DNA from 3 places in the Streptomyces sp. NPDC003379 genome. Region 2 is predicted to be linked to each of the others. Evidence: riboswitches for the same ligand, from Rfam matches in the RefSeq annotation. Region 2 holds a riboswitch; each other region holds the start of a gene.

Region 1 (9,947 bases), on a different contig from region 2:
TGGGCGACGACCACGGGCTCCAGGGAGACGCCGACCACTTCGGGGTGGTCGTCGACGAGCCGGGAGACCCGCTGGAGCAGCTCTTCGAGAGCCGGGGTGTCGACGGGCGCCGAGCCGCGCCAGCCGAACAGGAGCGGCGCGGTCCGGATGGATCTGATCAGCGAGGCGGCCTCCCGGTCGGTGACCGGGATGAGGCGGTGGGCGGTGTCACCGAGCAGTTCGGAGGCCGCGCCCGCGAGCCCGAAGGAGAGCACCGCTCCGGCCGCCGGGTCGATGACGGCGCGCACGACGGTGTCGACGCCGCGCGGCGCCATGCCCTGGACGACGGGCCGCAGCTCGGCGGGTTTGCCGAACGCGTTGATCAACTCTTGATACGCCCGTCGCAGTTGCTCCTCGTCGGCGAGGTCGAGCCGGACCCCGCCGAGGTCGGCACGGTGGCGCAGATGCGGGGCGGTGGTCTTCAGGGCCACGGGGTAGCCGAGCGTGCGCGCGGCGTGCGCGGCCGCGTCCGGGTCGGGGGCGGGGAGGGCACGTCGTACGCGGATGCCGTACCGCCGGAGCAGTTCGTGGGCGTCAGCCTGGGCGAGGGTGGCGCCGCGCGGGTCGTCCTCCTGGGCCAGCAGCTCCGTGATGCGCTCGGCGGCCCCGCTCTCGTCGATGTCGTCGTACTCGTGCACCTTGCCGGGCTCGGCGGCCTCGCGGCGCCACTGCGCGTACTTGACGGCTTCGGAGAGAGCACGGACGGCGCGCTCGGCGGCGGGGTAGGCGGGGATGCGGTACTGCTCCGCAGGGGGCTCGGCTGCTCCCGGTGCGGCGCTCGGCGGCGTCTCCCCTTCGGCCGTGGGCACGGGCCGCGCGGGGGCGACGGGGTCGGCGCGGTCGGGCTCCTTCGGGGGGGCGCCGGGCCGGGTGCTGGTCGCGGCGGACAGGGCCTCGGCGAGCCCGCCCAGCTCGACGTGGACGACGGCCACCGGCTTCGCCGGGCACCCCGCCGCGGCGGCCCGCAGCTCCGTGGCCAGCGTCTCGGGGGCGGCGGCGACCCCGTCCTCGCGCACCCAGGGGATGGCGTTGACGATCACCGCGTCGCAGCCGTCGTCGGACAGCGCCTCGGCGAGCGCGGCCCGGAAGCCGGCCGGCGTGGCCCCGGTCGTGAGGTCGCGGGGCGGCAGCGGACGCAGCCCGTCGGCGACACACGCGTCGTACGTGAGGAGCCCCAGCGACTCGGAGTTGCCGAGGATGCCCACCCGGGGGCCGGACGGCAGCGGCTGCCCCGCGAGCAGCAGCCCCGCGTCGACCATCTCGGTGACGGTGTCCACACGGATGACGCCCGCCTGGCGCAGCAGCGCCGACACCGTGGCGTGCGGCAGGCGCGTGGCCTGGACCGCGTGGCCCGTGGGCGCGATTCCGCTGTGCCGGGCGCCCTGCACCACGACGAGCGGCTTGGCGGTCGCGGCCCGGCGCGCGAGGCGGGTGAACTTGCGGGGATTGCCGATGGTCTCCAGGTACATCAGGGCGATGTCGGTGTCCGGGTCCTCGTACCAGTACTGAAGGAGGTCGTTCCCGGAGACGTCGGCGCGGTTTCCGGAGCCGACGAACGTGGACAGGCCCGCGCCCCGTCGGTGCAGACCGGACAGCAGCGCGATGCCGATGGCGCCGGACTGGGTGAACAGACCGATGCGCCCGCGCGCGGGAGGCTCGGGAGCGAGCGAGGCGTTGAGCCGCGTACGGGGGGATGTGTTGATGACACCGAAGGCGTTCGGTCCGATGATGCGCATGCCGTACGACCGCGCCCGGCGCACCAGTTCGCGCTGTCGCTCGCGGCCCTCCGCGCCGCTCTCGCCGTACCCGGCGGAGAGCACCACAAGGCCCTGCACCCCGCGCTCACCGCACTCGGCGACGACCTGGGGCACCCGGTCGGCGGGTACGGCGATCACCGCGAGGTCCACGGGCTCCTCGATGGCCGCCACGGAGCGGTGCGCGGGCACCCCGTCGACCTCGGCGCCTTCGTCGTACGCGCTGTTCACCGCGTACAGGCGGCCGGTGAAGCCCGCCTCCTGGAGGTTGCGCAGCACGCTGCGGCCCACGCCGCCGGAGGTGCGGCCCACGCCGATCACCGCGACCGAACCCGGCGTCAGGAGCCGCTGTACCGAGCGCCCCTCGGCGCGCTGCTCGCGGGCGCGCTGCACGGCGAGCGAGCGGTCGGTCGGCTCCAGGTCGAACTCAAGGCGGACGACGCCGTCTTCGAAGCTGCGCTTCTGCTGGTAGCCCGCGTCCGTGAACACCTTGATCATCTTGGTGTTGGCGGGCAGCACCTCGGCGGCGAAGCGCCGGATGCCGCGCTCCCTGGCGACCGCCGCGATGTGTTCGAGGAGTGTGGAGGCCACGCCCCGGCCCTGGTGGGCGTCCTGCACGAGGAAGGCGACCTCGGCCTCGTCGGCGGGCGCGCTGGCGGCCATGCCGCGCTCGTCGATGCGGTCGTAGCGCACGGTGGCGATGAACTCACCGCCCACCGTGGCCGCGAGACCCACCCGGTCGACCTGGTCGTGGTGCGTGAAGCGGTGCACGTCCTTGGCGGACAGCCGCGGGTAGGGCGCGAAGAAGCGGTAGTACTTCGACTCGTCTGAGACCTGCTCGTAGAAGCTGACCAGGCGGTCCGCGTCCTCGGCCGTGATGGGCCTGATCCGGGCGGTGCCTCCGTCGCGCAGCACCACATCGGCTTCCCAGTGCGACGGGTGGTCGGGCCGGTCCTGCTGATGCCGATCCTGCTGATCCGACGGGGTCTGCATGGGGCCAGGGTACGGGTCGCGGGGCCGCTCGGGCCGGGGCAGGCTGGGAGAGGCCGAAGGCGGCCGACGGAGCACCCGTGACGGCATGAGACAATGGTCTAGACAAGTGTGAGACACCTGGAAGGGCAGCAACACATGGCTGAGCGCCGCGTCAACGTCGGCTGGGCCGAGGGCCTTCACGCCCGACCCGCCTCCATCTTCGTCCGCGCGGCCACGGCCGCCGGCGTCCCCGTGACGATCGCCAAGGCCGACGGCAACCCGGTCAACGCCGCCTCGATGCTCGCGGTGCTCGGCCTGGGCGCCCAGGGCGGCGAGGAGATCGTGCTCGCCTCCGACGCCGAGGGCGCGGACGCCGCCCTCGACCGTCTGGCGAAGCTGGTCGCGGAGGGCCTTGAGGAGCTCCCGGAGACGGTCTGAACCACCACGCAGCACCCTTCGAAGGGCCCACTCCGGAACACAGAGTGGGCCCTTCGTTTTGCCTGCCACTCATCCGGCGAATGCGGCGCCTGAATTCGGGCAGCAAAAATATCCGCCCTGAATTGACTTAGCCAAAGCACCCCTGGCGGCTCTCTTTGTATACGGCGCCCACGTTAATTCGGCAGGCCTGCCGTGTTTACGGCATGTTGCACATTGCTCACACGGCCGACCCGCGATGAATGGCGCAATCGATGCGCGGCCGTCGCCCGGTCCGTGTGCCCCGCGGTGAGCGCCCTGGCCCGTTCCGCGTCCCCGCGGGCGACCGCGTCGACGATCGCCGCGTGCTCGGACCAGGAGGCGACCGGCGCGACCGGGGGCTCGACGACGTACATCCAGGCGATCTTGCGCCGGAGCTGGGTGAGCAGCGTGATCAGCCCGGGGCTGCCGGAGGCCTGGGCGAGCGTCTCGTGGAACCAGCCGCCCAGTGAGCGCAGATCCTCCCCCTGCCCCCTCCTGGAGCGCTCAAGGCCCAGCCTGACGAGGCCCCGCAGGACCTTCAGGTGCGCGTCGGTGCGGCGCTGGGCGGCGCGGGCCGCGGCGAGCGGCTCCAGCAGCATGCGCAGCTCCAGGAGGTCGGCGGCCTCCTGCTCCGTGGGCTCGGCGACGCAGGCGCCCGCGTGCCTGCGCGTGACGACGAAGCCCTCGGCCTCCAGGGTGCGCAGGGCCTCGCGCACGGGAACGCGGGAGACGCCGTAGCGGCGCGCGAGAACCTCCTCGGTGAGCCGGCCGCCCCTTTCGTGGACACCGGCGACAATGTCGTCCCGGATGGCCGTGCACACCGAATGCGCGGGAATACGCATGTCCGGACCTCCGCCTTAATCCCCGCGAAACGCGGTCGACCGACGCTCGTTCGGTGACTCTATTGCAGAGCTTCGGAATTTCCGATGGCGGGCCGGAATCCATGGATATCTTTTGGCCAAAGGCGGGCGGGTGACCAAAGGCACGCGGGCCGGGGAAACGACGAAGGCCCCGGCTCGGGAGAGCCGGGGCCTTCGGTGAGGTGCGAAGGGGTCAGACGTTGACGCCGTGCGAGCGAAGGTACGTGACGGGGTTGATGTCCGAGCCGTACTCCGGGCCGGTGCGGGCCTCGAAGTGGAGGTGAGGGCCACTGGAGTTGCCCGTGGAGCCCGAGAGGCCTATCTGCTGGCCCGGGGTGACCGTCTGACCGACGGTGACGCCGAGGGAGTTCAGGTGGCCGTACTGGGTGTACGTGCCGTCGTTCATCTTGATGACGACGTTGTTGCCGTAGGCGCCGCCCCAGCCGGCCTCGACGACGGTGCCGGAGCCGACCGCGTGGACCGGAGTGCCGGACGCGGCGTGGAAGTCCACGCCGGTGTGGCTGCCGGAGGACCACATGGCACCGCCGGTCTGGTAGCCCGTGGAGACGTACGAGCCGGAGATCGGGGAGACGTAGGTATTGAGGCGCTTGCGCTCGGCCTCGCGGGCGGCGCGCTCCTTGGCCTCGCGCTCCTTCTTGGCCTTCGCCTTGGCGTCGGCCTCGGCCTTGCGCTTGTCCTCGGCGGCCTTCTTCTTGGCGGCCGCTTCGGCCATCTTGGCGGCGGCCGCGTCGTCGGCCGCCTGCCGCTGCGCGGCGGCCTGCGCGTCGATGCTCTCGGCGAGCGAGTCGCCTACGGAGATCGCCTGCGTGAGTCCCATGTGCTCGACGGCCGCGTCGTCGGCGGCGGCCAGCGCCGGAGCGGCCAGGCCTCCGATGACACCGGTCGTGGTGAGCGCGGCGACACCCGCGACGCTCGCGGAGGTGCGGGTGAGGCGGCTGGGACGACGGTGCTTCCCGGTGGCACGGGTGAACGCCATGAAGCGGCTGATCCTTTCCTTCCTTCTCGCCTACCGGGTTAGCTGACGGGTTCGGAGCAGGAAGGTCTCCTACGAGCCCCTCGCCTGACGGCAAGGTGCCCGATTCACCCCAGGGGACATGTGGGTCCCCGGCTCCCCTGGCTCGCGCCGTACGGGGACTCGGCGATGGCTGTCCGGTGCCGCGGATGCGACGTACTGCGTGACGAACAGCCGGATCGAAGCTAAGCGCGCCGACTTTCAATCGACAAACAGATCGCCACTTTTGTTGCGCACGCCACACGGCAGACAGGCAACCTCCATATGAATTCGGACATATGAGGACCCCGGCGGCCGTAACGGTCACCGGGGTCCGATATGTCTTGACTGTCGCTCAGTTCGTCGCTGCTGGCGCCCAGTCCGTCACCGCTGTCGGTGCCCGGTCGGCGCTCAGCCGCTGACCACGCTCACTTCACCGATGCCGAGCGCCCTGACGGGCTCCTCGATCTGCGCGGCGTCGCCGACGAGGATCGTCACCAGGTGGTCCTCCGGGAAGGCGCTCACGACGGCCGCGGTGGCCTCCACGGTGCCGGTCGCGGCCAACCGGCGGTACAGCTGCGCCTGGAAGTCGTCCGGGAGGTTCTGCTCGACCTGGTCGGCGAGCGTGGCCGCCACGGAGGCGGCCATCTCGTACTTGAGCGGGGCCACGCCCACCAGGTTCTGCACCGCCACGTCGCGCTCGGCGTCGGTCAGGCCCTCCGCGGCGAGGGTGCGCAGGACCTTCCAGAGGTCTTCCAGCGCGGGCCCCGTGGAGGCGGTGTCGACCGATCCGCTGATGGCGAGCATCGCGGCGCCCGTACCGTCCGGCGCGGAGCGCAGGACCTGGCTGAACGCGCGTACGCCGTAGGTGTATCCCTTCTCCTCACGCAGGACGCGGTCCAGGCGGGAGGTGAGGGTGCCGCCCAGGCAGTACGTGCCGAGGACCTGGGCGGGCCAGATCCGGTCGTGCCGGTCCGGGCCGACGCGGCCGATCAGCAGCTGCGTCTGCACGGCTCCGGGGCGGTCCACGATGACCACGCGGCCCGTGTCGTCGGCGGTCACCGCGGGCACCGGACGCGGCTCGGCCATGCCGCCCGTCCAGGTGCCGACGGTGTCCGCCAGGACGGCGTCCAGGTCGGTGCCCGTGAGGTCGCCGACGACGACCAGGGTGGCCGTCGCGGGGCGCACGTGTTTCTCGTAGAAGGCGCGCACCGCCGCCGAGTCGATGGCCGCGACCGTCTCCTCGCTGCCCTGGCGGGGGCGGGACATGCGCGAGCTCGCCGGGAACAGCTGCTTGGAGAGCTCCTTGGCGGCGCGGCGCGCCGGGTTGGCGGCCTCGTGCGGGATCTCGTCCAGGCGGTTGCGTACGAGTCGTTCGATCTCGCTGTCCGCGAAGGCGGGGGCGCGCAGGGCGTCGGAGAGCAGACCGAGCGCCTTCGGCAGGCGGGAGACGGGGACTTCGAGGGAGACACGGACACCGGGGTGGTCGGCGTGCGCGTCCATCGTGGCGCCGCAGCGGTCCAGCTCGGCGGCGAACTCCTCGGCGGAGTGCTTGTCGGTGCCCTCGTTGAACGCCCTCGCCATGATCGTGGCGACGCCGTCGAGGCCCTCCGGCTCGGCGTCCAACGGCGCCTCCAGGTGGACCTCCACCGCGACGACCTGCTGGCCGGGGCGGTCGCAGCGCAGCACCGTGAGGCCGTTGGGCAGCGCGCCTCGCTCGGGGGCGGGGAAGGCCCACGGCTTGGCCTGGCCGGGCTCGGGCTGTGGATGGAACTGCATCGTCGCGGCCTCGCTCACTTCGCCGCCTCCTCTTCTTCGATCTCGGCGCCGGCGAGCCCGTCGATGCCGGTCCCGTCGGCGACGGTCTCTTCGATGTCCTCGGCGGCCGTCACGGGCTCGTACACGAGCACCGCGCGGTTGTCGGGGCGCAGGCGGGCCTTCGCCACCTCCTGGACCTCCTGGGCGGTGACGTCGAGGACGCGCCCCACGGCGGTGAGGGCGAGCTGCGGGTCGCCGAACAGGACCGCGTACCGGCACAGTTCGTCGGCGCGGCCCGCGACCGTGCCGAGCCGGTCGAGCCACTCGCGCTCCAGCTGGGCCTGAGCGCGCTCCATCTCCTCCGGAGTGGGGCCCTCCGCGGCGAAGCGGGCGAGCTCCTCGTCGACGGCCGCCTCGATGACCGGCACCTCGACGTCCCCGGAGGTCTTCACGTCCAGCCAGCCCAGCGAGGGGGCACCGGCCAGGCGCAGCAGGCCGAAGCCCGCGGCGACGGCGGTGCGGTCGCGGCGCACGAGCCGGTTGTAGAGCCGGGAGGAGTCGCCGCTGCCGAGGACGGTCAGCGCCAGGTCGGCCGCGTCGCACGCGCGCGTGCCGTCCTCCGGGAGGCGGTAGGCGGCCATCAGGGCGCGGGCCGGCACCTCCTCCTCGACGACCTCGCGGAGCTCCTCGCCGATGCGCTCCGGGAGGGAGCCGTCACGCGGCGGCTGCTTGCCGTCGTGCGAGGGGATCGACCCGAAGTACTTCTCGACCCAGGCGAGCGTCTGCTCCGGGTCGATGTCGCCGACGACCGACAGGACGGCGTTGTTGGGCGCGTAGTACGTCCGGAAGAAGTCGCGCGCGTCCTCCAGGGTGGCCGCGTCCAGGTCGGCCATGGAGCCGATCGGCGTGTGGTGGTAGGGGTGGCCCTCCGGGTAGGAGAGGGCGGTCAGCTTCTCGAAGGCCGTGCCGTACGGGACGTTGTCATAGCGCTGACGGCGTTCGTTCTTGACGACGTCGCGCTGGTTCTCCATGGACTCGTCGTCGAGCGCGGACAGCAGTGAGCCCATCCGGTCGGCTTCGAGCCACAGGGCCAGCTCCAGCTGGTGGGCGGGCATCGTCTCGAAATAGTTGGTGCGCTCGAAGCTCGTCGTGCCGTTGAGCGAGCCGCCCGCTCCCTGGACCAGCTCGAAGTGGCCGTTGCCGTGCACCTGCTTCGATCCCTGGAACATCAGGTGCTCGAAGAGGTGAGCCAGGCCGGTACGCCCCTTGACCTCGTGGCGGGAGCCGACGTCGTACCAGAGGCAGACCGCGGCGACCGGGGTCAGGTGGTCCTCGGAGAGCACCACGCGCAGGCCATTGGCCAGCCGGTGCTCGGTCGCTGTCAGGCCGCCGGAGCCGGCCTCGGCTGTGGCCGTGTGACCCATGGGCATGTACGTCCCTTCGATCGCTGGATCATGGTGATCATCGCTGGACCAGAACAATTGCTGCCAGTCCTGCCACTGTATGCAAGCGTGCGGACACCTGGCGAAGTTCCCGGTCCGCCCTCGGCGTAGTCCCGCGTCGGCGCAGTTCCGCGTCGGGCAGTCCCGAGTGACGCCGCCGCACGGGTCGTGGTCGGCGTTGTCAGTGGGACAGTCCACAATGGTCGGCGTCAGATCCCGCACATGTTGGTGAAGGAGCCGCAGCAGCGATGGCCCGCCGCAGCACGAAAACCCCGCCGCCCGACGACTCGTTCGAGGAGAAGATCCTCGACATCGACGTCGTCGACGAGATGCAGGGCTCCTTCCTCGAGTACGCGTATTCGGTCATCTACTCCCGGGCCCTGCCGGACGCCCGCGACGGCATGAAGCCGGTGCACCGCAGGATCGTCTACCAGATGAACGAGATGGGGCTGCGCCCCGACCGCGGCTATGTGAAGTGCGCCCGTGTCGTCGGCGAGGTCATGGGTAAGTTGCACCCGCACGGCGACGCGTCGATCTACGACGCCCTGGTGCGCATGGCCCAGCCCTTCTCGATGCGCCTCCCGCTGGTGGACGGCCACGGCAACTTCGGCTCGCTCGGCAACGACGACCCGCCGGCCGCCATGCGGTACACCGAGTGCAAGATGGCCGACGCCACCTCCCTGATGACGGAGTCGATCGACGAGGACACCGTCGACTTCGAGCCGAACTACGACGGCCAGGAGATGGAGCCGTCCGCACTCCCCGCGGCGTATCCGAACCTCCTGGTCAACGGCGCGTCGGGCATCGCGGTCGGCATGGCGACGAACATGCCGCCGCACAACCTCGGCGAGGTCATCGCCGCTGCCCGCCACCTCATCAAGCACCCGGGGGCCGACCTCGAGACGCTGATGAAGTACGTGCCGGGCCCCGACCTGCCCACGGGCGGCAGGATCGTCGGCCTGAACGGCATCAAGGACGCGTACGACTCGGGCCGTGGCTCCTTCAAGATCCGGGCGACGGTCACCGTGGAGAACGTGACGGCGCGCCGCAAGGGCATCGTCGTCACCGAACTGCCCTTCTCCGTAGGGCCCGAGAAGGTCATCGCCAAGATCAAGGACCTGGTCGGCGCGAAGAAGCTGCAGGGCATCGCCGACGTCAAGGACCTCACCGACCGCTCGCACGGCCTGCGCCTGGTCATCGAGATCAAGAACGGCTTCGTCCCGGAGGCCGTCCTGGAGCAGCTGTACAAACTGACGCCGATGGAGGAGTCCTTCGGCATCAACAACGTGGCGCTGGTGGACGGCCAGCCTCTCACCCTCGGCCTCAAGGAGCTCCTGGAGGTCTATCTCGACCACCGCTTCAACGTGGTGCGCCGCCGCAGCGAGTTCCGCCGCGGCAAGAAGCGCGACCGTCTGCATCTGGTCGACGGCCTGCTGATCGCGCTCCTGGACATCGACGAGGTCATCCGCCTCATCCGGTCCAGCGACAACTCCGCGCAGGCCAAGGAGCGCCTGATCGGGCGCTTCTCGCTGAGCGACATCCAGACGCAGTACATCCTGGACACCCCGCTGCGCCGGCTGACCAAGTTCGACCGCATCGAGCTGGAGACCGAGCGCGACAGGCTCAACGGCGAGATCGACGAGCTGACCGGCAT
Region 2 (9,947 bases):
GGCCCGTCGGCTGATAGGCGATGTTGTCGAGGGCTTCGGGACCCCAGAAGTAGCCGGAGATCCCGTCGTACGTGCCGTCCTTGACTATGGGGTCACGCCACCAGGAAGGGCCCCCGGCGACAGGTGGTGCCTTCGCCTCGGGCGGGGCGTCCGCCGCGGCGTGCGCGGTGACCGGGTCGGGGTCGAGGGTCCCGCGCTGCTGCGACCAGTACCCCGCGCCCGCGAGGAGAAGGGTGAGGACAGCGGCGAAGGTGAGCGCCCCGCCGTTGTTCAACAGAGTGAGGAAGACACCGCAGCCGACGAGCGCGAAGAGCACGGCCGTCAGCGCCGGGCCGTCGACCCGGCCGGAGAGGAGCCTGCGCGCCTCGTTCTCCTCCTCGTCCTCATACGGCACGAAGAGCCAGGCGAAGCCGTAGAAGACCAGGCCGAGGCCGCTGGTGATCGAGAGGACCGCGAGGCCGATGCGGAATATCACCGGGTCCATGTCGCAGTGCCGCCCGAGCCCCGCGCACACACCGCCGAGCTTTCTGTGCCGGCGGTCGCGGCGGAACTTCCGCTCCTCCGCGGGCAGGCCCGGCTCGTGACTGCCCGCGGGAGCGCCCGGCGCGCCATACGCATCGCGCAGAGCATCGTGGATGGCGGCCTCGGTCTCCGTCTCGGCGGGCTGCTGATCTGTCATGTGTCCATGGTGACGGCCGGGAGCCCGCCGCGGCAGTCGGGAAGACCCTGGCCCAACCCTGATATCACCCCTGAGACTCCTCGGCCCACACCCTGACAGGGGCGGGGCAGGGGCCGAGATCAGGGAAGTCTCGGGGATCGACCCTGATGCCCGCGTCCGCGCCCGCGTGTGAATATCGAGGCATGCCGGAAGCCGCTGCCCCACCCATCGACGACGTACGACCGCTGCGCAAGCTCTACCGCAGCGGCGACGGGCGCTGGCTCGGCGGCGTCGCACGCGGTCTCGCGGGACATCTCGGACTGCCCGTGGTCTGGGTCCGGCTCATCTTCGTCGGCCTGTTCACGGCGGACGGCCTCGGCGCTCTGCTGTACGCGGCGTTCTGGTTCTTCGTCCCGCTGGGCATCGGCGGCGTCGACGCCGGGCGGCCGCCCGCGGCCGCCACGACCGAGACATCGCAGGACGGCCGCCGAAGACTCGTGGCGCGCAAGCCGGACAAGGGCCAGATCGTCGCGCTCCTCGCCATGGTCGTCGTCTCCATGGTCTTCGTAGGCAATGTGGACCTGGACGGCTCGACCAAGGCGTATGTCGTCCCCACCCTGCTCGTCGCCGCTGGTGTCGCCCTGGTCTGGCGGCAGGCCGACAATGCCCGCCGGGCCCGCTGGATGGCCGTCGGCCGCCGTCGGCGCACCTTGACGCTCGCCCGGTCAGCGGCCGGAGTGCTCCTGGTCGGCGCCGGGGGCACCGGCATCTTCGTGCTGCAGGGCTCCGCCGCGCACCTCGGTGCCGTGCTACAGGCCGCCTTGGCCGTGCTCGTCGGTATCGCGCTCCTCGCCGGCCCCTATCTCGTCCGTATGACGCAGGACCTCTCCGAGGAGCGGCTGATGCGCATCCGCGCCCAGGAGAGAGCCGAGGTCGCCGCCCATGTGCACGACTCCGTGCTGCACACCCTGACCCTGATCCAGCGCAACGCGGAGAGCGCGAGCGAGGTGCGGCGCCTCGCCCGCGCCCAGGAGCGCGATCTGCGGGCCTGGCTCTACAAACCCGAGGGCACCGGCAAGGACGAGGACGAGGAGCCCGACACCCTCGCCGAGGCGGTCCGTCACAGCGCGGCGGAGATCGAGGACAAGCACGGCGTCCCGATCGAGGTCGTCGTGGTCGGCGACTGCCCGCTCGACGAACGGCTGACCGCACAGATGCAGGCCGCGAGGGAAGCCATGGTGAACGCCGCCAAGTACGGTGGCGAGGGCGGTGCGGTGCAGGTCTTCGCCGAAGTCGAGGGAGAGACGGTGTTCGTCTCCGTCCGGGACCGCGGCCCCGGCTTCGATCTGGACTCCGTGCCCGACGACCGCATGGGCGTACGAGAATCGATCATCGGCCGCATGCAGCGCAACGGCGGCACGGCGCGGCTGCGCGCGGTGCCGGGCGGCGGCACGGAAGTCGAGCTGGAAATGGAGAGGACGGCGACGACATGAGCGACGCGACCGAGGCGGGCGAACCCGCGGAGCCGACTGGGGCGGACGAGGGCGGTGCGGGCGGGCGTCGGGTGCGAGTCGTCCTGGTCGACGACCACCGAATGTTCCGCACCGGAGTGCAGGCGGAGATCGGCCGGACCGACGTCACCGGCGTCGAGGTGGTCGGTGAGGCCGCCGACGTCGACCAGGCGGTCACGGTCATCACGGCCGCGCGCCCCGAGGTCGTCCTCCTGGACGTGCACCTCCCCGGTGGCGGCGGCGTGGAGGTGCTGCGCCGCTGCTCGCCGTTGATGGGCGACGCGGAGAACCCGGTGCGTTTCCTGGCGCTGTCGGTGTCAGACGCCGCCGAGGACGTCATCGGTGTCATCCGGGGCGGAGCCCGCGGCTACGTCACCAAGACGATCACCGGGACCGACTTGGTGGACTCCATCTTCCGTGTGCAGGACGGCGACGCGGTGTTCTCGCCGCGCCTTGCGGGCTTCGTCCTGGATGCCTTCGCCTCCACCGACGCACCCCCGGTCGACGAGGACCTGGACCGCCTCACGCAGCGCGAGAGGGAGGTCCTGCGGCTCATCGCGCGCGGGTACGCGTACAAGGAGATCGCCAAGCAGCTCTTCATCTCCGTGAAGACGGTCGAGTCACATGTCTCGGCGGTCCTGAGGAAGCTGCAGCTCTCGAATCGCCATGAGCTGACGCGGTGGGCGACGGCGCGACGGCTGGTCTGAGGGGGCGGGACGGGCGACTGCTCCCTGGGCGGCCCCGGCCCAGCTCAGGGCTTTGTGGACATGGCCTCGTGGCGGATGCCGCCGGGCGTCGGTGCGGGGCGCAGCTTCCGCAGTGCCCAGCGGTAATGGCTGACGGCCTTCGTGGCGCCCATGAGGCCCGTCAGCCACACGATGAGGCCCGCGCCCATGCCGAGGGCGACGTCGGCGTAGGTGTCACGGCCCGGTTCGGCGTACGCGGCCGCCGAGAAGGACGCCCAGAGGCCGAGCGCGCACACGGCGAGGGAGGACAGGAGCCACAGGAGGCTGAGGCCGGGGGAGCGCAGCCCGGCGTCGGACGCCGGGTGGCTGTCCAATGCGAGCCAGCTGTCGGCGAGTTCGCGTATCCGCCGGTCGCGGCGGACGCTGAGGACGACGCCGACCACCGCGGGGCCCAGCGCCGCGAGGCCGAGGATCGCGAGGACCGGGCCGAGGATGAGCCCCGTGGCGTCCTTGTCCTCGATGAGCTGGAGCGGCTGGACCAGCAGCACCCAGCCGATGACGGCGCCGGAACCGCACAGCCACAGGAAGAGGAGTCGGTGGACTCCGAGGTGTCGCCTCTGGAGTTCGTGGAGGGCCAGGCCGCGGTCGGTGAGCATCGTCTGCCGGTCCGGCCAGGTGCGCAGATGCATGGGAGGAGGAGGCGGCGGCAACGTACGGCTGGGCATGGGCCCGACAGTACTGGGGGCGGCGGGGCGGTTCACACCACCCGAGTCGCGCCCGCGAACGGCATCTGGTCGATCGGCGCGAGCCGCACCGGGGCGCTCGGGTTGGGGGCGTGGATCATCTGGCCGTTGCCCACATAGATGCCGACGTGACTGATGCCCGGGTAGAAGAACACCAGGTCACCGGGGTGCAGTGCGGAGCGTGGGACCCGCTCGCCCGCGGTGATCTGGGCGTAGGTGGTGCGCGGCAGCGAGACGCCCGCGGAGCGGTACGCGGCCTGCGTCAGCCCCGAGCAGTCGAAGGCGCTCGGGCCCGTCGCGCCCCACACGTAGGGGCTGCCGAGCGCTTTGTAGGCGTAGGAAACGGCGGCCGCGGCGCGGGCGTTCGGAGCCTTGGCCGGGGCGCCGGACAGAGGGGCGCCGGGCAGAGGGGCGCGGGTGTCCGAGCGGGTGGTCCGGTCGGCGTCGTCGCCCGCGAACTCCGCGCGTTGTCCGTCGGTGAGCCGGGACAGCAGCCGCTTGGCCTCGGCCAGTTTTCCGGTGGCGGTCTTCTTGTGCTTCCTCAGCTCCGCCTGGCGCGAGCGCAGGTCGGACAGGCGGTCATCGGCCTCCGTGCGCAGCTGGTCGATCTCCTGGAGCTTCTTGTGTACGCCGCTGATGGCCGCGGCCTGGCGGCTGCCGGCCCGGTCGGCGAGCGAGGCGCGGTCCAGGAACTGCTCGGGGTCCGAGGAGAGCGCGAGCTGCACGGAGGGGTCGATGCCGCCCGCGCGGTACTGCGCGGCGGCGTACGCACCGAGGCCCCGTCGGATGGAATTGAGCTTCTCCGTCTTGCGGGCCGCCTCGTCGCGCAGCCCGCCGAGTGATGTCTTGGCCTTCTCGGCCTTCTCCTTCGCGCCGTTGTACTTCTCGGTGGCGATCTCCGCCTCGCGGTAGAGCGAGTCGACCTTGGACTTCACCTCGGCGGGGCTGAGTCGGGGGTCCGCGTGCCCCGAGCCGTCGAAGGCGGTCACCGAGGCGGCTCCGGCGAGGGCGAGAGTGGCGGCGGTGCGGGCCGTGTGGCCGCTGAGCGAGCGCTGCCTGGGCTTGCGGTGCGCTGCCACGAAGGGGCTCCTTAGCTGTCCGGCGACGGCCCGCACAGGGGGAGTGGGCCGCCGCCGGCTTCCTCGGCGGTGGTGTCCGACTGCCGCCCTGGGCGGGACGGCGGTGGGGAGCCGGGCACCTGGTGAAGGACGCTAAACCTGGCCGTCACGGCTTGGTGACGGCTTGTGCGCAACCGACGGAAGTGGTTGGACTGGTGACCGGTCGTGTCCGTCCTGATCGCGAGGTGATGCCCTCTTCGCGAATGGCTGTGACCAATGTGGCGCTTGCGCCCCGCCTGCCCATCGAGAGGTGATACGAGCCCGCCTGCGGGGAGCGGTAAGGGCCCCGGCTAGGCTCCGGCCTCATGGACGTACTCATCCATCTCTTCGTCGCTCTGCACATCATCGGCATCGCCTCCCTCCTGGGCGGCTTCCTGACCCAGATGAAGCAGATGGGCCAGGGCACCGCCCGCTTCAGCCCCGCGATGCTGCACGGCGCGCTGACCATGCTCGTCACCGGTGTGGCCCTGGTGGGCCTCAACCAGGCGGACGACAACGCGGTCAACAACCTCAAGATCGGCATCAAGATGGCCGTGCTGATCGTGATCCTCGCGCTGGTCTACGTGAAGCGGGACGAGGAGAAGGTCGACAAGGGCATGTTCGGCGCGGTGGGCCTGCTGACCACGGCGAACATCTTCATCGCCGTGCTGTGGACCTGATCCCGCGAACGAGCCTCTACGCGCGCGTGGCCCGCACTCCCGAGAGAGTGCGGGCCACGCGCGCGTAAGAGGGTGCTTTTCGTGGCTGGCTACGCCGGGCGCACCACGCTGTGGATCGGCATGTAGTAGATCGACTCGACGCGGACGTTCGCGCCCGGTTTCGGGGCGTGGATCATCTTGCCGTCGCCGATGTAGATCCCTACGTGGCTGATGTCGTCGTAGAAGAACACCAGGTCACCGGGTTGGGCATCGGCGGTCTTCACGGTCGTGCCGACCTTCACCTGGTCCCATGTGGTGCGCGGCAGGGTGATCCCGGCGGCCTTCCACGCGTCCTGGGTGAGCCCGGAGCAGTCGTAGGAGTCGGGTCCTGTGGCGCCCCAGACGTACGGCTTGCCGATCTGGGCCTCCGCGAAGTCGATCACCTTCGCGGCCTTGGTGGCGTAATCGCCGTCGGTGCTCCCGGAGCCGGAGCCGGAGCCGGAGCCAGAGCCGGAGCCGGAGCCGGAGCCAGAACCTGAGTCGGCGCCCGAGCCTTGGCCCTCGTCCTGCCCCTGCCCCTGCCCCTGGTCCTGCTCCTGCCCCTGCCCCTGCCCTTGATCCTGCTCCTTCTGCGCCGCCTCTTCCGCCTTGCGCTTGCGCTCCGCCTCGGCGGCCTCCTTGCGGGCCAGCTCCTCGGCCTTGCGCTTGGCCTCCCGCTCCTTCTTCCGCTCGATCACGGCGAGGCGTGCCTTCTCCTCGGCGGTCAGCTCCGAAAGCAGCTCGCGCGCCTCGCCCAGCTTCGTCTGGACGGTCCGTTTGCTCGTCCTGAGGTCGTCCCGGGAGTCGCTCAGCGTCTTGAGGCTCTTCGCCGCCTTCGTACGCTGCTTCGTCGCCGACGCCTGCTCCGCCTGGTAGTCGTCGACGGCCTTCTTCTGCCGCGAGGTCAGCCGGTCCGCCAGGTGGTTCTGGTCGAAGTAGCCCTGCGGGTCGTCGGCCAGCATCATCGTGGCCGTCTGGGAGGCGGCGCCGGTGCGGTACTGCGCGGCGGCGAAGGAGCCGAGCTCCTGGCGCGCCTCGTTCAGCTTGTCCGCGCGCTTGGCCACGTCGTCGAGCAGGCGGTCGGCCTTCTTGCGCTGCTTCTCGGTCTTCTCCTTGGCCGAGTTGTACCTCTGGGTGGCCACGCCCGCCTGGTGGTAGAGGTCGTCGACCTTCTTCCGCACTTCTTCGAGGCTGGGCTTCGTCGGCGCGGAGGGGGCTGCCTGCGCGCTCTGCGACAGGAGCGCCACGGAGGTCAGGGCCGCCGTCGTGATGCCGACGGCGGGGGCGGTGCGAATTCCGGCTGTCCGGGTCCGCGGCTTGCGGTGCGACGCCAAGGGAGGCGACTCCTTCCGTAGACCGCCTACCGGGTTAGCTGTCGGGTTCGGGCGGGTGGTCCGGAAGGTTGCCCTACGGTCCCGTACTGCGTACGGGACCGATTCACCCCAAGTTTTCGGTGGGTCCCCGGCTCCGAACGCGTCGGACTCGGCGGAGGCCACCCGCTCCCGGCGAGGTTCGCCGGCGGGGGACGAGCAGCCCGCGCTGCACGCTAGCCAACTTGTGTGACGCATGTGAAGGTTGATGTTCGATATGCCCGATACATTTCCGTGACTTCACGAGGCTCGAGGCGTCGGCCGACAGCGGTGTGGCGGAGTGTGACCGGGCACCCAGCAGAAGGTGGCCGGAACCCCGAGCGGGTTGTCAGTGGGGCCGCCTAGACTCGGGAGGCGATGAGCAGCCTCTTTGATGACAGCTTCCTGGCGGACCTGCGGCCTTCCCGGGCCGCGGACGAAGAACCCCCGCCGCCGCCCGAGGACAGCGCTCCGGAACCGGTTCCGGACGACTTGTTCAGCGGGAAGTTCGACGTGCCCATGACCCGGGACTCGCACTACCGCGACGGTGCCCCGCGCCCGGTCATCGACTCGGCGACCCTCCTTGAGGGGCTGAACGAGAACCAGCGCGCGGCCGTCGTGCACGCGGGCTCGCCGCTGCTCATCGTCGCCGGCGCCGGTTCCGGCAAGACCCGCGTCCTGACCCACCGCATCGCGTACCTCCTGGCCGAGCGCGGTGTGCACCCCGGCCAGATCCTCGCGATCACCTTCACGAACAAGGCCGCGGGCGAGATGAAGGAGCGCGTCGAGCACCTCGTCGGCCCCCGGGCCAACGCGATGTGGGTGTCGACCTTCCACAGCGCCTGCGTCCGCATCCTGCGCCGCGAGTACAAGAAGCTGGGCTTCACGTCCTCCTTCTCGATCTACGACGCCGCGGACTCCAAGCGTCTGATGGCCCTGGTCTGCCGCGACCTGGACCTCGACCCGAAGAAGTTCCCGCCGAAGTCCTTCAGCGCCAAGATCTCGAACCTGAAGAACGAGCTGATCGACGAGGAGGACTTCGCGGTCCAGGCCGCCGACGGCTTCGAGAAGACCCTCGCCCAGGCCTACGCCATGTACCAGTCGCGTCTGCGCGAGGCGAACGCGATGGACTTCGACGACCTGATCATGACGACGGTCCATCTCCTGCGCGCCTTCCCGGACGTCGCCGAGCACTACCGCCGCCGCTTCCGCCACGTCATGGTCGACGAGTACCAGGACACGAACCACGCGCAGTACGCCCTCGTGCGCGAGCTGGTCGGCCCCTCCGGAGGCGAGGGCCGTAACCCCGCCGACCCCGCCGAGCCCGCCGAGCTGTGCGTGGTGGGTGACGCGGACCAGTCGATCTACGCCTTCCGCGGCGCCACCATCCGCAACATCCTCCAGTTCGAGGAGGACTACACCGACGCGACGACGATCCTCCTGGAGCAGAACTACCGCTCCACGCAGACGATCTTGACGGCGGCGAACGCGGTCATCGAGCGCAACGAAAGCCGCCGCCCGAAGAACCTGTGGACCAACCAGGGCGCCGGTGCCCGCATCACCGGTTACGTCGCCGACACCGAGCACGACGAGGCGCAGTTCGTCGCCGACGAGATCGACCGGCTCACGGACGCGGGCGACGCGAAGGCCGGCGACGTCGCGATCTTCTACCGTACGAACGCGCAGTCCCGTGTCTTCGAAGAGATCTTCATCCGCGTCGGCCTGCCCTACAAGGTCGTCGGCGGCGTGCGCTTCTACGAGCGCAAGGAGGTCCGCGATGTGCTGGCCTACCTGCGCGTTCTCGCCAACCCCGAGGACGCGGTCCCGCTGCGGCGCATCCTCAACGTGCCCAAGAGGGGCATCGGCGACCGCGCCGAGGCGATGATCGACGCGCTCTCCCAGCGCGAGAAGATCTCCTTCCCGCAGGCGCTGCGCCGCGTCGACGAGGCGTACGGAATGGCGGCCCGCTCCACCAACGCCGTCAAGCGCTTCAACACGCTCATGGAGGAGCTGCGGACCATCGTCGAGTCCGGCGCGGGCCCGGCCGTCATCCTGGAGGCCGTGCTCGAACGGACCGGCTATCTGGCCGAGTTGCAGGCGTCCACCGACCCGCAGGACGAGACCCGCATCGAGAACCTTCAGGAACTCGCCGCCGTGGCGCTTGAGTTCGAGCAGGAAAACGCCCAGGCGCAAGACGCCCGAGCGGAAGGCGCCCAGACGGAGGGTGACCAGGCGGAAGGCGATCAGGCGGAAGGCGGTCAGGCGGAAGGCGACGAGGGGGCCGCTCCCGGCGGCACGCTCTCCGGCTTCCTGGAGCGCGTCGCGCTCGTCGCCGACTCCGACCAGATTCCAGATGAGGAGGACGACGGCTCCGGAGTCATCACCCTCATGACGCTGCACACCGCCAAGGGCCTCGAATTCCCGGTGGTGTTCCTGACCGGCATGGAGGACGGCGTCTTCCCGCACATGCGCTCCCTCGGGCAGGTCAAGGAGCTGGAGGAGGAGCGCCGCCTCGCCTACGTGGGCATCACACGCGCGCGTGAGCGGCTCTATCTGACGCGCTCCTCGATGCGCAGCGCCTGGGGTCAGCCCTCGTACAACCCGCCGTCGCGCTTCCTCGAAGAGATTCCGGATGCCCATCTGGACTGGAAGCGGAAGGGTTCCGTCGGCGCCCTCGCGTCATCCGGTCCCGCCGGGGGCATCGCCTCGTCGCTGTCCTCCTCGCGCTCGCGCGCGGGCGGCGCCCAGGGCTTCGCGACCCGCCGCGCCTCGGAGAAGCCGGTGGTCTCGCTGGCGGTCGGGGACCGGGTCACGCACGACCAGTTCGGCCTCGGGACCGTGGTCGGGGTCAAGGGAACGGGCGCCAACACCGAGGCGACGGTGGACTTCGGCGAGCCCAAGCCGAAGCGGCTGCTGCTGCGGTACGCGCCGGTGGAGAAGTTGTAACGCGCGGGGCGGCGGCCGGGGGTTACGTCGGGTCGAGGCCGTGGCTGCGCAGCCACGGCAGCGGGTCGATCGCCGAGCCGCCGCTGGGGCGCACCTCGAAGTGCAGGTGTGGTCCCGTGGAGTTGCCGGAGTTCCCGGAGAAGGCGATGGCCTCGCCCGCCTTCACGGGGCCGTTGGAGATCTTGTGTGTGGAGAGGTGGCAGTACCACGTCTCCGTGCCGTCCTTGGCGGTCACGATCGCCATGTTGCCGTAGGCGCT
Region 3 (9,947 bases), on a different contig from region 2:
CGCCGCAGGCGAGTGGTGGGCGGGCGAAGCCGCCTAGGGGCGCGGGGAACGGCGCGAGCAACCGCGACGTGCCCGCGCTTGTGGGGGAGGTGGCCCGCCGCAGGCGAGTGGTGGGCGGGCGAAGCCGCCTAGGGGCGCGAGGAACGGCGCGAGCAACCCCGACGTACCCGCATCTACGGGGCGAGAAGGCCCGCCGCAGGCGAGGGAAGGGCGGGAGAAGCCCCCGCCGGGGAAGGCCGCCCCTCCACCCGGCCGGATACGGTCATGGCATGCACGACCAGCCCCCCGCACCGCCCCCCGCCGGATGCCCCTCACAGACGCCGCCCGAGGCCCAGGGGCCCGAACTCTTCACCTGGGAGTTCGCCACCGACCCCTACCCCGCCTACGCCTGGCTGCGCGAGAACTCCCCGGTGCACAGGACCACGCTGCCCAGCGGCGTCGAGGCGTGGCTCGTGACGCGGTACGCGGACGCGCGGCAGGCCCTCGCCGACCAGCGGCTCAGCAAGAATCCGGCCCATCACGACGAGCCCGCGCACGCCAAGGGCAAGACCGGCATCCCCGGCGAGCGCAAGGCCGAGCTGATGACGCATCTGCTCAACATCGACCCACCGGACCACACCCGCCTGCGGCGGCTCGTCTCGAAGGCGTTCACACCGCGCCGCGTCGCCGAGTTCGCGCCCCGCGTGCAGGAGCTGACGGACGCCCTGATCGACACGCTCGTCGACAAGCACGGCGCGGCCGAGGGCGAGGGCGAGGGCGAGGGCGAGGGCGAGGGCGAGGGCGAGGCCGACCTCATCCACGAGTTCGCCTTCCCGCTCCCCATCTACGCCATCTGCGACCTCCTCGGCGTCCCCCGCGAGGACCAGGACGACTTCCGCGACTGGGCGGGCATGATGATCCGCCACGGGGGAGGGCCGAGGGGCGGCGTGGCCCGCTCCGTGAAGAAGATGCGCGGCTACCTGGCCGAGCTGATCCACCGCAAGCGCCTCGACCCCGGCGACGACCTCATCTCCGGCCTCATCCGCGCCTCCGACCACGGCGAGCACCTCACGGAGAACGAGGCCGCCGCCATGGCCTTCATCCTGCTCTTCGCCGGTTTCGAGACCACCGTCAACCTCATCGGCAACGGCATGTACGCCCTTCTCACCCACCCCGAGCAGCGCGCCCGTCTACAGAAGGCGCTGGCGGAGGGCGACACGGGCCTCCTGGAGACCGGCGTCGAGGAACTGCTCCGCTTCGACGGGCCCGTGGAACTCGCCACGTGGCGGTTCGCCACCGAGGCGCTGACCGTCGGCGGGCAGCGCGTCGCCGCCGGCGACCCCGTTCTCGTCGTGCTCGCCGCCGCCGACCGCGACCCCGAACGCTTCGAGCGGCCCGACACCCTTGACCTCTCCCGAAGTGACAACCAGCACCTCGGATACGGGCACGGCATCCACTACTGCCTCGGCGCCCCACTCGCCCGCCTGGAGGGCCAGACCGCCCTCGCGACGCTGCTGCGGCGCCTTCCCGATCTGCAACTAGCGGCCGACCCCGAGGATTTGCGGTGGCGTGGCGGGCTGATCATGCGGGGACTGCGCACCCTGCCGGTGAAGTTCACAACCGCACAGAAAACGGCCGCCGCACGGGACTGAACTGACGGAGCGTCACGACTGTGATGTTCGCGTGATCTCCCCTGCATCGACTTGTGACAAGCGTTCGACTGCGGCTACGTTCACGTCGACTCGGGCACCCCGGTGCCCCTGTCGCCGCAATAGTCTCGTGAAAGGCAACCGCATGCTCTCCGGCAATGGTCGTCACCGACGCCCCCGCCAGGCCCCGGCCCTCATCGTCGCGGCAGGAGTCACCGGATCCGCCATCGCCATCCCGCTCCTCGGAGCCACCAGCGCGAGCGCCGCCGAGACGGCGACCTGGGACAAGCTCGCCGAGTGCGAGAGTGGCGGCGCGTGGAGCGCCAACCCCGGCAATGGTTACTACGGAGGGCTCCAGCTCTCCCAGGAGACCTGGGAGCGGCACGGCGGCCTCGACTACGCGCCGAGCGCGGACCAGGCCTCCAAGTCCCAGCAGATCGCCGTCGCCGAGAAGATCCTCGACGGCCAGGGCCCCGCCGCCTGGCCGAGCTGCGCCCCGATCGCCGGACTCACCAACGGCGGCGCCGCGGCCGACGTGGACCCGGGCGACCCGGTCGTCCCCGACTCGTCCGGTTCGACCGGCTCCGAGAAGTCCCCGGACAAGGGGAAGGGGACGGGCGAGGACGCGAACAAGGACGCGAGCAAGGACGCGAACAAGGACGCGGACAAGTCGGACGGCAAATCCTCCGGCTCCGCCGATCCGTCCGACGACGCGTCAAGCGCCCCCGGCTCCTCCAGCGGTGATGGCGACGGCGACGACGCGAGCGACACGCCCGGCTCGGACGGCGCCTCCCGAGACAAGAATCACGACAAGACGGGCAACAAGGGCAGCACGGGCAACAAGGGCACCGAGGGCGACCAGGGCAAGACGGACGGCAAGACGGACGGCAAGGGCGAGGCGGGCGACCCCGGCAAGTCCGGGCGGAAGGACAGCACTTCCCCCGGGTCCGAGGACCCGGCCACCCCCACCGACGACACCGCCTCCGGCCGCCACCGCGGCGACCGCGCGGACGAGACCGCCTCCGGCGACCGTCCCGGACGGCACGCCTCGCGCGGCGCCGACCGCACGGAGAAGCTCGCCGACGGGACGTACAAGGTCCGCTCCGGGGACAACCTTTCGGCGATCGCGGACGACCTCGACGTCGATGGCGGCTGGCGCGAGCTCTACACCGAGAACAAGAAGACCGTCGGCGGGGACCCGGACCTCATTCTCCCCGGTCAGAGCCTCGATTTGGGCGAAAAGTAAGGGAAGTTGACGAAGCGTCCGGTGGGGACTTCGCGCCGAATGTCCCTATTGGTGCAAGTGAGAGATGGGTCTCAGAAGCCCTGATCGCCTTTGAAATTCCGGCGATCCCCTGTCTACGGTCGTGACCGCTCGCCATTGGTGGGCCCCGCCGGTCGGTACGCCGAATCCTGCCAACGGCCGGACGGGAACAGTCGTCGCTTCGAGCGCCGTAGGCAGGAGCGGGGGACCCAAGGTAAGCGCCGTTGCGAAACGGCTAGGGGTGAAGGCGCCATACGAGTAGCTAGCAGTAGCTACGAGTAGCGCGCCCGGGCAACTTCACTGGCCCGAACCCGACAGCTCACCTCGCAGGCGTCGGTGAGGGGATCAACTCATGCTGTTTTCCAGCAAGGGCAAGCACCGCCGTCCGTCCAAGGCCACCCGTGTCGTCACGCTCGCCGGTGTCACCGGTGTCGCCGTGGCGGCCCCGCTGATGGCCGCCGGTTCGGCCTCCGCCGCCACCGGCGCCGAGTGGGACGCCGTGGCCCAGTGCGAGTCCGGCGGCAACTGGTCGATCAACACCGGCAACGGCTACCAGGGCGGTCTGCAGTTCTCGCCGTCCACCTGGGCCGCGTACGGCGGCACCAAGTACGCGCCGAGCGCCGACAAGGCCTCCAAGGCCCAGCAGATCGAGATCGCCGAGAAGGTCCTCGCCGGTCAGGGCAAGGGTGCCTGGCCGAGCTGTGGCGTCGGTCTCTCGGGCGCCGCGTACAACGGCGGCGGTGGCGGCTCGCAGCAGCAGGCCCCGCAGGAGCAGGCCAAGCCGAAGCCGCAGCCGCAGCAGACGCAGCAGCAGGCCGCCCCGCAGCAGACGCAGCAGGCTCCGAAGCCGCAGCCCGCGCCGCAGACCGAGTCCAAGAAGACCGTCGAGACCCCGACCGGCAAGACGGTCGAGAAGGGCGACGGCGAGTACAAGGTCAAGACCGGCGACACGCTCTCCAAGATCGCCGAGTCGCACGACGTCAAGGGCGGCTGGCAGAAGGTCTACAAGCTCAACGGCGACATCATCGACGACGCCGACTTCATCTACCCGGGCCAGCAGCTCCACCTCAGCTGACCCGCCCGCGGCCGTGCCTCGGCGGACGCACGGCCGCTCTCCCCGTCCCCACGGGCTCCCCGCCCCGGTGCGCGTATCCCCCGTACGCACCGGGGCGGGGCCATGTCCACCCGTGTCCGCCCGCCCTTCGCCCGCCGCCCGCCCTCCGGCCGCTGTTCGCTACCAGCGAGTAGAAAATGGGGGCTTACGCCCTGTTTCCCGGCCGTTTGGGCTTTCCTCCGTCCCAGGGGACGGGCGGTCGGCTGGCCGAAGGCTCCGGGCCGGTTAGGCTCAGGAGGCGCAGGGCCGAAGCGGCCCGGCGTAATCGTGTATACGCGTCACACTCCCAGAAGGAGATGCTCGTGCCGTCCATCGACGTCGTCGTAGCCCGGGAAATCCTGGACTCCCGAGGCAACCCCACGGTCGAGGTCGAGGTCGGCCTCGACGACGGCAGCACCGGTCGTGCCGCCGTCCCGTCCGGTGCCTCCACCGGTGCCTTCGAGGCCATCGAACTCCGCGACGGTGACCCCAACCGTTACCACGGCAAGGGCGTGGAGAAGGCCGTCCTCGCCGTCATCGAGCAGATCGGCCCGGAGCTCGTCGGCTACGACGCCACCGAGCAGCGCCTGATCGACCAGGCCATGTTCGACCTGGACGCCACCGACAACAAGGGCTCGCTCGGCGCCAACGCCATCCTCGGCGTCTCCCTCGCCGTCGCGCACGCCGCCTCCGAGGCCAGCGACCTGCCGCTCTTCCGCTACCTCGGCGGACCCAACGCGCACCTGCTGCCCGTCCCGATGATGAACATCCTGAACGGCGGGTCGCACGCCGACTCGAACGTCGACATCCAGGAGTTCATGATCGCGCCGATCGGCGCCGAGTCGTTCTCCGAGGCGCTGCGCTGGGGCACCGAGGTCTACCACACGCTGAAGAAGGTCCTGAAGAGCAAGGGCCTGGCCACCGGCCTCGGCGACGAGGGCGGCTTCGCCCCGAACCTCGACTCCAACCGCGCCGCCCTCGACCTCATCCTCGAGGCCATCAAGGAGGCCGGTTACATCCCCGGCGAGCAGATCGGCCTCGCGCTCGACGTCGCCGCGTCCGAGTTCTACAAGGACGGCAAGTACCAGTTCGAGGGCAAGGAGCGCTCGGCCGCCGAGATGACCGAGTACTACGAGGAGCTCGTCGCCTCGTACCCGCTCGTCTCCATCGAGGACCCGCTCTTCGAGGACGACTGGGCCGGCTGGAACGCCATCACCGAGAAGCTCGGCGACAAGGTGCAGCTCGTCGGCGACGACCTGTTCGTCACCAACCCGGAGCGCCTGGCGCGCGGCATCGAGGAGAACTCGGCCAACGCCCTGCTCGTCAAGGTCAACCAGATCGGTTCGCTGACCGAGACCCTGGACGCCGTCGAGATGGCCCAGCGCAGCGGCTTCAAGTGCATGATGTCCCACCGCTCCGGCGAGACCGAGGACGTCACCATCGCCGACCTCGCCGTCGCCACCAACTGCGGCCAGATCAAGACCGGCGCCCCGGCCCGCTCCGAGCGCGTCGCCAAGTACAACCAGCTCCTGCGCATCGAGGAGATCCTCGACGACGCCGCGGTCTACGCCGGCCGCAGCGCGTTCCCGCGCTTCCGCTCCGCGGAGTAGTGGGCACCACGTAGTCACCTACCTACGTCCCCGCACCCGGTCCCGTACCGTGTGCGGGGACGTACGTACGTATACGCGCTGCTCTGGGGAGGCGGAACCATGGCCAAGGCCGGGCCCAAGGACCGGTACTCCACCGCTACCCGCCTGCGGCTGCTGGGCGAGCAGACCGCCGAGCGTGTCTACCGCTCCCAGACCAAGCGCCAGGCGCGCCGCTCCCGGCTCACCGGCCGCGCGGCGCTCCTCGCGCTCGTGATCTGCTCCATGGTCGTCGCGCTCGCGTACCCGATAAGGCAGTACGTGTCGCAGCGCGCCGAGATCGACGACCTGCGCCGGCAGCAGGCCGAGCGCCAGGAGGACGTCGAGAAGCTGCGCGACGAGAAGGCCCGCTGGCAGGACGACGCGTACGCGGAGCAGCGCATCCGGGACCGCCTGCACTACGTGATGCCCGGCGAGACCGGGTTCACGGTGATCGACCCCGCGGCGGCGAAGAGCCGGCGCGCGGACCAGGAGGCGGCCCCGCGCCCCTGGTACTCGAACGTCTGGGACGGCGTGGACAAGGCCGACCGCCCCGCACACTGACTTACTGATCGACCCCGATGATGGAAAGACAGGCATGCAAACGCCCCCGCCGACCACTGACCGCACCGAGCCGACCGACGCCGACGTCGAGGCCTTCAAGCAGCAGCTCGGCCGCCCGCCGCGCGGCCTGCGGGCCATCGCGCACCGCTGCCCCTGCGGTCAGCCGGACGTCGTGGAGACGGCGCCGCGCCTGCCGGACGGTACGCCCTTCCCGACGACGTACTACCTCACCTGCCCGCGTGCCGCGTCCGCGATCGGCACCCTTGAGGCCAACGGCGTCATGAAGGAGATGTCGGAGCGGCTCAGGACCGACCCCGAGCTGGCCGCCGCCTACCGCGCCGCCCACGAGGACTACCTCGCGCGCCGCGACGCCATCGAGGTCCTGGAGGGCTTCCCGAGCGCGGGCGGCATGCCGGACCGCGTGAAGTGCCTGCACGTCCTGGTCGGCCACTCCCTGGCCGCGGGCCCCGGCGTGAACCCCCTCGGCGACGAGGCCATCGCGATGCTGCCCGAGTGGTGGGCCAAGGGCCCCTGCGTTACGCCGTGCGCGCCCGAGGGCGACGCGTGACCCGGGTCGCCGCCATCGACTGCGGCACGAACTCGATCCGCCTCCTGGTGGCGGACGCCGACCCGGCCACGGGCGAACTCGTCGACCTGGACCGCCGGATGACGATCGTCCGCCTCGGCCAGGACGTGGACAGGACGGGCCGCCTCGCCCCCGAGGCCCTGGAGCGCACCTTCGCGGCCTGCCGCGAGTACGCCGAGGCGATCAAGGCGCACGGCGCGGAGCGCGTCCGCTTCGTCGCCACGTCCGCCTCGCGCGACGCGGAGAACCGCGACGAGTTCGTCCAGGGCGTCCTGGACATCCTCGGCGTCGAGCCGGAGGTCATCACCGGCGCGCAGGAGGCGGAGTTCTCCTTCACGGGTGCGACCAAGGAGCTCACCGGCCGCGACGACCTGGCCAAGCCGTACCTGGTGGTGGACATCGGCGGCGGCTCGACGGAGTTCGTGGTCGGCACCGACTCCGTCCGGGCGGCCCGCTCGGTGGACATCGGCTGCGTCCGCATGACGGAACGTCACCTCGTACGCGACGGAGCCGTCGCCGATCCCCCGGCACGGGAGCGGTTCGCCGCGGTCCGCGCGGACATCGAGGCGGCCCTGGACCTCGCCGAGCGGACGGTCCCGCTCAAGGAGGCCCGCACGCTGGTCGGCCTCGCGGGTTCGGTGACGACGGTCGCCGCGATCGCGCTCGGCCTCGACACGTACGACTGGCGGGCGATCCACCACTCCCGGATCCCCTACGAGCAGGTCGCCGCCATCACGGAACGCCTGATGACCACCACGCACGCCGAGCGCGCCGCGATCCCGGTGATGCACCCGGGCCGCGTCGACGTCATCGCGTCGGGCGCCCTCGTCCTGCTCGCGATCATGGACAGGACCGACGCCCACGAGGTCGTCGTGAGCGAACACGACATCCTCGACGGCATCGGCTGGTCCATCGCCTGAGGCGCCGCCGGTCTCTGTCAAGCGGCCCGGCACAGGTCCGTAGGACCCGGCGGAGTCGCGGCGTGGGGCAGGAGTGCGGGGACGGGGTCGATGGGGCGGGCGGGGGCCGAGCGGGTTCCGGTGAAGACCATGAGCCGCAGCACCGCGAACCGGGCCACGCCGGCGAGCGCGGAGGCGGACAGGTAGACGGCCTGTTCGAGCACCGCGCCGGGCCCCGCCACCAGCTGCTGAAGGGCGAACATCGCCGCGCAGGTCACCGCGTACGCGGCCGCCGCCGAGCCGGCCGACTGGGCGTGCTGGCGCCAGGTCGCCCGGCCGCCCGCGCCGAAGGTGAAGCGGGCGTGCAGTTCGGTGGCCAGGAGCGTGGAGGCCGCGGTGATCACGGCGTTGGCCAGCGCCCAGGGGAGCCAGGAGGCGAGGGCCGCCACGGCGAAGCTGGAGGCGAGCCCCACCCCGCCGCCGCAGAGCACGAACCGGGCGAAGGCGGTGAAGGCGGTGGAGGGGCCGCCGGTGCGGGGGGTGCCCGAAGATGATGCCTGTTCCTGGCTCTGTGCTCTCTCCATGACCCCGGCCCCTTTGAATCGTCCACCCCGCGCTTTGCCCACCCTGGACTTGAAGGCCAGAGGGGCGCGCCGCCGATGGTGCCATCATGGCACACAAGTGGTGCCACTCATAGGTATTTGTGGCGCCACCGTCGTTTCTGGCGGGCTGCGGCGACAAAGTTCGTGAAGTTCTTCACAAGGAATTCGGCCCTGATGGGCAAGGTTCCGGGGCACCGAAGCCCCGAAAGAGTCATCCACGGGCCCCCCGGGGCGTCGCCGGAGTGTTCCAGGCCTGTGGTCCGCGGGCGGGGCGGTCCAGTGGTTCACTGGCGCCCGGGAATCAGAGCGGCAGCTCACAAGGGGTGGACAACGACTCGCGTGGTGCGGTGGTTCCCCTGGGGCGCCATGACCTCGGTCACGTGGGCGGCGAAGTGTAGCAGAGGCCCCCTCCATGCTTGTGAAGGGGCGCACGAGCGACCCCCGCCGGACGGGTGGATACTCGAGGCATGAGCACCACGGAGCGTCCCAGGATCCTCGTAGTAGGCGGTGGGTACGTAGGCCTGTACGCAGCTCGGCGCATCCTCAAGAAGATGCGCTACGGAGAGGCGACCGTCACGGTCGTCGACCCTCGGTCGTACATGACCTACCAGCCCTTCCTCCCCGAAGCCGCCGCCGGCAGCATCTCGCCGCGGCACGTCGTCGTCCCGCTGCGACGCGTGCTGCCCAAGGCCGAGGTTCTCACCGGCCGGGTCACCACCATCGACCAGGACCGGAAGGTAGCCACCATCGCCCCCCTCGTGGGCGAGGCGTACGAGCTGCCCTTCGACTACCTCGTCATCGCGATGGGCGCGGTCTCCCGCACCTTCCCGATCCCCGGCCTCGCCGAGCAGGGCATCGGCATGAAGGGCATCGAGGAGGCCATCGGCCTGCGCAACCACGTTCTCGAGCAGCTGGACAAGGCTGACTCCACGACCGACGAGGACGTCCGCCGCAAGGCGCTGACCTTCGTCTTCGTCGGCGGTGGCTTCGCGGGTGCGGAGACCATCGGCGAGGTCGAGGACATGGCCCGCGACGCGGCCAAGTACTACAACAACGTGAAGCGCGAGGACATGCGCTTCGTGCTGGTCGACGCCGCGGACAAGATCCTCCCCGAGGTCGGCCCGAAGCTCGGCCAGTACGGCAAGGAGCACCTGGAGAGCCGCGGGGTCGAGGTCTACCTCTCGACGTCGATGGACTCCTGCGTGGACGGCCACGTCGTCCTGAAGAACGGCCTGGAGGTCGACTCCAGCACCATCGTGTGGACCGCCGGCGTCAAGCCGAACCCGGCGCTCACCCGCTTCGGTCTGCCGCTCGGCCCCCGTGGCCACGTCGACACCCGGACGACCCTCCAGGTGCAGGGCACCGACTACATCTGGGCCGCGGGCGACAACGCGCAGGTGCCGGACCTCGTCGGCCGCAAGGCGGGCAACGAGAACGCCTGGTGCCCGCCCAACGCCCAGCACGCGCTGCGTCAGGCGAAGGTCCTCGGCGACAACGTGATCTCCGGCATGCGGGGCTTCCCGCAGAAGGAGTACAGCCACGCCAACAAGGGTGCGGTCGCCGGTCTCGGCCTGCACAAGGGCGTCGCGATGATCGTCATGGGCAAGATGAAGATCAAGCTCAAGGGCCGTCTCGCCTGGTACATGCACCGCGCGTACCACGGCATGGCGATGCCGACGTACAACC

What was found. Region 2 has a riboswitch for cyclic di-AMP ahead of ACWDVB_RS08700 (NlpC/P60 family protein). Riboswitches for the same ligand answer to the same signal wherever they lie in the genome.
Region 1: it holds a riboswitch for cyclic di-AMP, as region 2 does, so the genes downstream of both, ACWDVB_RS02035 (M23 family metallopeptidase) here and ACWDVB_RS08700 (NlpC/P60 family protein) in region 2, are expected to answer to the same signal.
Region 3: it holds a riboswitch for cyclic di-AMP, as region 2 does, so the genes downstream of both, ACWDVB_RS06870 (transglycosylase family protein) here and ACWDVB_RS08700 (NlpC/P60 family protein) in region 2, are expected to answer to the same signal.

What each region holds. Positions count from the first base shown of each region.
Region 1 is NZ_JBSFRK010000001.1:490,806-500,752, forward strand. Features, by position in the region: gene ACWDVB_RS02020 (bifunctional acetate--CoA ligase family protein/GNAT family N-acetyltransferase) at 1-2,786, opposite strand, end outside; gene ACWDVB_RS02025 (HPr family phosphocarrier protein) at 2,922-3,203, shown strand; gene ACWDVB_RS02030 (GntR family transcriptional regulator) at 3,377-4,063, opposite strand; gene ACWDVB_RS02035 (M23 family metallopeptidase) at 4,275-5,078, opposite strand; cyclic di-AMP (ydaO/yuaA leader) riboswitch at 5,092-5,253, opposite strand; gene ACWDVB_RS02040 (M16 family metallopeptidase) at 5,505-6,890, opposite strand; gene ACWDVB_RS02045 (M16 family metallopeptidase) at 6,887-8,281, opposite strand; gene ACWDVB_RS02050 (DNA gyrase/topoisomerase IV subunit A) at 8,542-9,947, shown strand, end outside.
Region 2 is NZ_JBSFRK010000007.1:62,320-72,266, forward strand. Features, by position in the region: gene ACWDVB_RS08670 (PspC domain-containing protein) at 1-679, opposite strand, end outside; gene ACWDVB_RS08675 (PspC domain-containing protein) at 862-2,151, shown strand; gene ACWDVB_RS08680 (LuxR C-terminal-related transcriptional regulator) at 2,148-2,876, shown strand; gene ACWDVB_RS08685 (hypothetical protein) at 2,921-3,580, opposite strand; gene ACWDVB_RS08690 (NlpC/P60 family protein) at 3,613-4,677, opposite strand; gene ACWDVB_RS08695 (hypothetical protein) at 5,022-5,375, shown strand; gene ACWDVB_RS08700 (NlpC/P60 family protein) at 5,465-6,727, opposite strand; cyclic di-AMP (ydaO/yuaA leader) riboswitch at 6,736-6,891, opposite strand; gene pcrA (DNA helicase PcrA) at 7,121-9,688, shown strand; gene ACWDVB_RS08710 (M23 family metallopeptidase) at 9,711-9,947, opposite strand, start outside.
Region 3 is NZ_JBSFRK010000005.1:150,375-160,321, forward strand. Features, by position in the region: gene ACWDVB_RS06860 (cytochrome P450 family protein) at 270-1,631, shown strand; gene ACWDVB_RS06865 (transglycosylase family protein) at 1,774-2,874, shown strand; cyclic di-AMP (ydaO/yuaA leader) riboswitch at 3,069-3,240, shown strand; gene ACWDVB_RS06870 (transglycosylase family protein) at 3,245-3,967, shown strand; gene eno (phosphopyruvate hydratase) at 4,309-5,595, shown strand; gene ACWDVB_RS06880 (FtsB family cell division protein) at 5,695-6,174, shown strand; gene ACWDVB_RS06885 (DUF501 domain-containing protein) at 6,209-6,742, shown strand; gene ACWDVB_RS06890 (Ppx/GppA phosphatase family protein) at 6,739-7,680, shown strand; gene ACWDVB_RS06895 (hypothetical protein) at 7,698-8,243, opposite strand; gene ACWDVB_RS06900 (NAD(P)/FAD-dependent oxidoreductase) at 8,729-9,947, shown strand, end outside.